2 regions of the Arthrobacter sp. Y3224198 genome follow, and region 1 is predicted to be linked to the other one. Evidence: riboswitches for the same ligand, from Rfam matches in the RefSeq annotation. Region 1 holds a riboswitch; the other holds the start of a gene.
The links. A riboswitch is a leader RNA that binds a small molecule or an ion and turns the genes downstream of it on or off. The one in region 1 is predicted to bind cyclic di-AMP.

Region 1 (3,395 bases):
CGGGGCCGGGCTGCCGACTACGGTGCCGAACTGGAAGAACTGGCTGGGAGCCAGGTCACCCACCGACTTGCCGACGGAGCGGAGAGCCTTTTCGACCATGGCGGTGCAGTCCTGGGCCACGCCGATCTGGCTGTAAGCGGAGGCTACGAGGCCGGCGGCAACGTTGCCCGGGGCAACGGCGCTGGCGGCGGGAGCGGAAGAGGCGGTCTGCACACCGACGGCCGGTGCGGCGGCTACGCGGGAAGCTGCGGCGCGCTGTGCGGCTGCCTGCTGCTCCTGTGCGGCCTGAGCGGCGGCTTCTTCGGCTGCAACCTGTGCGCGGTAGTCGGCGCCCGAGATGGAGCTGGGAGCTTCCAGGTCGAGGGCGAAGGTTGCGTCTGCGGGAGCCTTGACGTCTCCGGCAACAACGTTCAACGGGGTGGATTCAAGCGCCTGGCGGTCCGTGCTGACGGACGCTGCCTGTGCAGGGAGTCCTGCAGCCAGCACGAGGCCGGATGCTGCGACAACGACGGCGGCCTGACGGCCCACCATGCCTGCGTTGCTGCTGACTGCCTTGGAAAGTGCAGTGATCGGGTTGGTCTGAACGGTGGCAGCGCGACGGCGGCCGTGAGCGTGTGATGACACAGGTTTGCCTCTCCCAATTGCCTACGAGGTGAGCTGTCGGATTCGGATGGGAGTCACCCGGTTGCCCGGCCTATGGCCTTGTGCAACTTAACCCCAAGGGCTTCTTGCGAAACCCGAAATTGGTTCCCCCGCCTCTGCCATGCGATTCTGCGAACGGACTTCAAACAGTGGCAGAGCTAGGCGATCTGTTCGAAGGTGCCTGATCGTTGGCGAATCAGGCACGAGGACGAGCGTACAGCAACATTTGCGCTATGTCACGTTCCGATCACGAAACGGTATTAGAGCGGTTACAACCAGTCCAACGGGTCAACAACTTCCCCGTTAACCATGACCTCAAAATGCAGGTGGCAGCCGGTGGAAGCACCCGTGGTGCCGCTGGCGCCCACGAGGTGTCCGCGCTTGATTTCGGTGCCTGCGGACACGGAGATCGCTGAGAGGTGGTTGTACGTGGTCTGCACCCCGTTGCCGTGGTCAATGACCACGCGGTTGCCGCCGCCGTAGGGGTGCCAGCCGGCGGATACCACCGTGCCGGAGGCCGCCGCGTTCACCGCCGTGCCGCAGGCAGCTGCAAAGTCCTGGCCGTTATGCATTTCGCCGGCCTGCCCTGTGATCGGGCTGACCCGGTGCCCGAACCCGGAGGTCTTCACGAGCCCTTCATCCAGGGGCGTGGACAGCGTGCCCTTGGCAGCCGCGGGAACAGTGTGGGATCCGGAGGCCACGGTGACCGAGGCCAGCTTGGCATCCGGATCATATTTGCTGCTGATGCCGGCGCGGGCAAAACCGATATTGGCATTGGCATCCGCGGATACCGGCGCGTCGGCAGCCGTCGTCGGGAGCTGGACCGGATCATCGGCTGCTGCCGATGTGGGCAGCGCTGCGGTGAGGATGAGCCCCGAGGTGGCCGCTGTGATGGCGACCTTCTGTGCGGCGCCACCCATGGAGATGTTTTTGGTTTCAACCCGCCTTCGCCCGGAAGGCTGGGAGCTGCGCCGGCGCGCGGGAGCAGCGGGAGCAGCAGGAGCAGCAGCACGGCGCCGCCCCGAAGCAGCATGCTTCGACAAGTGTTTCCCTCTCTTGGATCGCCTGCGAAGTTAGCTGTCGGATTCGAGTAGAGAAACTCGGCCTTCGGCGTACCGCCGGCCGAACGCGCTTCTATGGGCGTCGGGCCGTTGGCTTCCGGAAGACTTCACCCCAAGGCAGTTGCACTGCCGGAAAATGGGTCCTCCGCCCCTGCCTGATGAGTTGGTGCTCCGGTCTGCTGGCAGGGCTCGGCGGACGGACCGGATAACGATGGTGTTTCAGCGTCGCAACTTACTATAGGGTAAACCGCGCAAAAGTGACCATTCCGTTACCCGGCGTGTGAGACAAAGACGTGTGCCGCCACTTCGGCGGGCAGTTCCAGTGCCCCTTCAATGCCGGGAACCCGGACGGAGATATAGCCGCCCACTACTTCTGCCGTGATCTCTGCGCCCGGCCGCAGCCCCGCTTCGTCGAGTTGGGAGAGTAGTTCCGGCTCCACCTGGATGGGTTCCGCCAGCCGCACGAGCTTCAGTTTGGCTCCGGGGATGGCTTCCGCCACCGCCGAGACCAGGTCATTCACGCCTGCGTGGAAGACCTCTGCCGGGGCAGCTACTCCGCCAATGCCTTCCAACCCCGGAATCGGGTTGCCGTAGGGAGATTCGGTGGGATGCCCCAGCAGCTCATACAGCCGCCGTTCCACCCGCTCGCTCATCACGTGCTCCCAGCGGCAGGCCTCGTCATGGACATAGGCCCAGTCCAGGCCGATGACGTCCGAGAGGAGGCGCTCCGCGAGCCGGTGCTTGCGCATCACTTCGGTGGCCCGGCGGCGGCCAAGTTCCGTCAGCTCCAACCGGCGGGTTCCGGCAACTACTACCAGTCCGTCGCGTTCCATGCGGCCGATGGTCTGGGAGACGGTGGGTCCGGAGTGCCTCAGCCGCTCGGCAATCCTGGCCCTCAGGGCCACGATGTTTTCTTCTTCCAGTTCCAGGATGGTCCTGAGATACATCTCAGTCGTGTCAATGAGATCCGTCATGACGGGCCGCTCCTAGTACCGAAGGGAGGAGGGCAACGCGTGCTGCCCGGGTATACGCCAACACGTTAGCCTACCCGCGGGACTGCCGGTAAATTGCGGGATGCCCGGCACAGGCAGCAGTGTCGCCGGTCATAAATCGTGCGCCAAGCGGCCTTGCGGCAGAATGAAAGGGTATCTGCGCTTACCTTTCGACACGCTTGGAGCGACACATAATGGGCGATTCCGCCGCACTGAAGATTCCCGCTGAACTCCTTCCGAAGGACGGCCGCTTTGGTGCCGGTCCGTCCAAGGTCCGCCCCGAACAGATGGCGGCGCTTGCCGCCGCAGGAGCCACCCTCCTGGGCACCTCCCACCGGCAGGCCCCCGTGCGGAACCTGGTGGGCAGTGTGCGCCAGGGACTCGCGGACCTGTTCTCCGCACCCGAGGGCTATGAAGTGGTGCTGGGCGTGGGCGGATCAACCGCGTTCTGGGATGTCGCGGCCTTCGGGTTGGTGGAGAAAAAGGCACAGCACCTTTCCTTCGGCGAATTCGGCTCAAAGTTCGCGGCAGCGACCAACAAGGCCCCGTTCCTCTCGGCGTCGAGCATCATCAAGGCCGAACCGGGCACCCGTCCGGAGCCCGCCGCGGAAGCCGGCGTCGATGTCTACGCCTGGCCGCAGAACGAGACCTCCACGGGCGTAGCCGCCCCGGTGCGGCGCGTGGAAGGAGCCGATCCCGG
Region 2 (3,395 bases), on a different contig from region 1:
CGCGTTGGAGCCGCTGGATGTGGCCGATGCAGTGCTCCCCGCACTGGAGGAGCTGGAGCTGGGGCCGGCCGAAGTGGAGTTGGAGATTCCCTCCGTCCAGCGCACCGTGATGGCTGACCCGGTGCTGCTGCAGCGGGTCCTGGTCAATCTGCTGGCCAACGCGGTGCGGTTCAGCCCCGCCGGCAGCCGGGCGGTGCTGGCGGTGAGCGAATTTGCCGGCCGGGTGGAGGTCCGGGTCATAGACTCAGGCCCCGGAGTGCCCGAACAACGGCGGGGCGAGATCTTCGTCCCGTTCCAGCGGCTGGGGGATACGGATAATGCAACCGGGCTGGGCCTTGGCCTGGCGCTGGCCAAGGGATTTACGGAAGGCATGGGCGGAACACTGGAAACCGAAGACACACCCGGCGGCGGACTGACCATGGTCCTCTCGCTGCCGGCAGCGGCCCGAAGCTCGGTGCCGGATACGGCGGCGGTGGCGGGATGAGGATCCTGATTGCGGACGACGACGTCCAGATCCTCCGTGCCCTGCGCATCACCCTGGGCGCCTACGGCTATGACGTGGTCACCGCCGAAAGCGGCAGCACGGCCATCCGCAAGGCAGTGGACACCCACCCCGATCTCCTGGTCCTGGACCTGGGCATGCCGGGACTGAGCGGCATGGATGTCATCGAAGCGGTGCGGGGCTGGAGCAGCGTGCCCATCCTGGTGGTTTCAGGCCGGGCGGACCCGGCGGACAAGGTGCGGGCCTTGGACCTGGGGGCGGACGACTACGTCACCAAGCCCTTCTCCACCGAGGAGTTGCTGGCACGGATCCGTGCCCTGTCCCGGCGGTCGCCGGCGGCCGCCGGACCCAGTGAGATCAGCTTCGGTGCCGTCCGCGTGGACCTGGCTGCACGCCGCATCGCCCGGACCGATGACGGAACGGACATCCGGCTGACACCCACCGAATGGCGTTTCCTCTCCGAGCTGCTGGCCCATCCCGGAATGCTCGTCACGCAGCAGACGCTGCTGAACAATGTCTGGGGGCCGGGTACCACGGACGCCGGCTATCTTCGCCTGTACATCGGGCAGCTGCGCCGCAAGCTGGAAACCGATCCGGCCAGTCCTGCCCATCTGCTGACCGAACACGGGATGGGCTACCGGTTTGTGCCCTGATGCTTAAACCGCAATGCATCCGCCCTCTTTGAGGAACGGATGCATTGCGGGTCAGCCGGCGGTGCCGGCCGTGCGTTGGGCCCGGGAGCCTTATGCGCGGTAGAACACGGGGCCGGAGCCGACGTTCACGGACTGGACAACGGTCTGGTTGCCGTTCCAACCGCTGTGGATGGCTTCGCCGTTGCCGACGTAGATGGCAATGTGGGCCAGGCCCATGCCGCCGTCGGCGTAGTAGACCATGTCGCCGGGCTCCGGAGTGGAGACCTGGGTGCCGTAGGCAGCCAGCTGGGCCGGAGCGAGATCGCCGACAGAGTGGCCGGCGGCGCGCAGTGCCTGCTCCACCAGGACGGTGCAGTCCTGGGCTGCGCCCAGCTGGGCGTAAGCCGAGGCCAGCATGATGGCATTGGTGCCGCCCACGGCGGCAGCGGGAGCCGGGGTCACCGAGGTGGCCTGGGTGCTGATGACGCCGGTGTTGGCTGCGGCAGCCGGAGCGGCGTAGCTTTCGGTGGCGTAGGAAACAGCGGTGTAGTCGATGGCGGCCGGAGCAGCTTCGCCGGAGACGGTGATGACGTCACCGGGGTAGATGACCGAGGCCAGGGACAGTCCGTTCAGCGCCAGGACGCTGTCCAGGCCGACGCCGTAGGCAGCGGCAATCTGGCCCAGGGTGTCGCCGGACTGGACTGTGTGGGTGGACGCAGCAGCTGCGGGTGCAGCAACGGGAGCCACAGCCGCCGGGGCGGCAGCAGGGGCAGGAGCCGGAGCAGCGGTCTGGGCGGGGGTGTAGTTGTCGTTGGCAACTACACCGGCGGAGGCCGGGCCGGCCATGCCGAGCATCAGGCCGGAACCGGCAGCTACAACGGCGGCGGTGCTGCCGATGGTGCGGCCGCGGCCTGCGGCGGTCTGTGAGATGGTGGACCAAACGCCGGTGGTCTCGGCGCGGTGACGTGCACGGGTCTTGTTGAATGACATGTGTATATAACCTCTCCCGATACCTGCGAGGTGAGCTGTCGGATGCGGATGGGAGTCACCCGGCCACCGGACTGAATCCGGATGGCTTAACCCCAAGGATTCGTGGAACCCGTAATTGGTTCCCCCGCCCCTGCCGTGGTGTTGCGTTCTGTGGACCCCGGACCAGCGGCAGAGCTAGGTAACAAGCCCGGGGCGCCGCATCAAGGAAAGCGGCATGCCCACTACGCTACAAGATGGTTACGGTTGGATAACCATTCTGTGATCGGGTTCTCTTCGGCGTGTGAGTGGCGCCGCAATGTGCTAACAACATCGGTTGATTCCAGCCCCCTTGATGCCCATCAGTCCCACCTTTAACCCGTCCTGGCCCGGCATTTGCTCCTTGCCGCGCCGCCGCCTGCGCGAGCCTGTGATACTGCCGTGACTGCTGGTGCTGGACTGTCTCGACTGACTGCGCTGCGCAAATGTGGCCTTCGTCCCACTTCCCCCGCACTGTCCGATGTCCGCTTTGTCCGGGCGTAAGGTAGTTAGGCTGCCTTTCAATCTGGCGGCGGATTCCTCGGGGGTCAATACGGAGACAGGAGAAAGAATGGCTGGCAGCGGTCAGAAATTATGGACCAAGGGATTTGTGCTGGCGATAGTCACTAATCTTTTCCTTTCAATGGTGTTCTACCTGTTGATGACCACAATGGCGCTTTATGCCGTCGAGCGGTTCAACGCGTCGGACAGTGCCGGCGGGTTTGCCTCCGGTTCCTTTGTGATCGGTGCCCTGGTGGCCCGCGTCTTTGCCGGGAAGTTCCTGGATTTCGTAGGCCGGCGGCGGCTGCTGATCATCAGCCTTGCAGTGTTTGTGGTGGCCGCCGTGCTGTACATCCCGGCCGGAAACCTGGCCCTCCTGCTGACCGTGCGGATAGTCCACGGAGCTGCTTTCGGCGCGGCCAGCACCAGCCTTTCCGCCTCCGTTATGGGGCTGATCCCGGTTAACCGGCGCGGCGAAGGCACCGGCTATTTCGGTATCTCGACCACCCTCGCCACGGCCGCCGGCCCGTTCCTTGCCGTGCTGCTGGTGGACTCGGTGAGCTACCGCGCCCTGTTCCTGGTCACCGCCGGCTGCGCCGCCGTCGCGCTCCTCCTGTCCCTCGTGCTGCGCCTGCCCGAGCGGACACCGACACCCGAAGAGCAGCAGAACAAATGGCGGATGCACCTGACGGACATCATTGACCCGAGTGCGCTGCCGATTGCCTCGGTGATGTTCATTGCCGGAGCCGCCTATG

Region 2: another riboswitch for cyclic di-AMP. It lies ahead of AC5RUF_RS07705 (LysM peptidoglycan-binding domain-containing protein); the one in region 1 lies ahead of AC5RUF_RS09770 (M23 family metallopeptidase).

What each region holds. Positions count from the first base shown of each region.
Region 1 covers NZ_JBNHFG010000014.1:33,765-37,159, reverse strand. The annotation lists gene AC5RUF_RS09775 (NlpC/P60 family protein) at 1-624, opposite strand, end outside; cyclic di-AMP (ydaO/yuaA leader) riboswitch at 628-786, opposite strand; gene AC5RUF_RS09770 (M23 family metallopeptidase) at 912-1,562, opposite strand; cyclic di-AMP (ydaO/yuaA leader) riboswitch at 1,689-1,882, opposite strand; gene AC5RUF_RS09765 (iron-dependent transcriptional repressor DtxR) at 1,973-2,677, opposite strand; gene serC (phosphoserine transaminase) at 2,890-3,395, shown strand, end outside.
Region 2 covers NZ_JBNHFG010000010.1:48,899-52,293, forward strand. The annotation lists gene AC5RUF_RS07695 (DUF4118 domain-containing protein) at 1-484, shown strand, start outside; gene AC5RUF_RS07700 (response regulator) at 481-1,155, shown strand; gene AC5RUF_RS07705 (LysM peptidoglycan-binding domain-containing protein) at 1,246-2,124, opposite strand; cyclic di-AMP (ydaO/yuaA leader) riboswitch at 2,131-2,280, opposite strand; gene AC5RUF_RS07710 (MFS transporter) at 2,711-3,395, shown strand, end outside.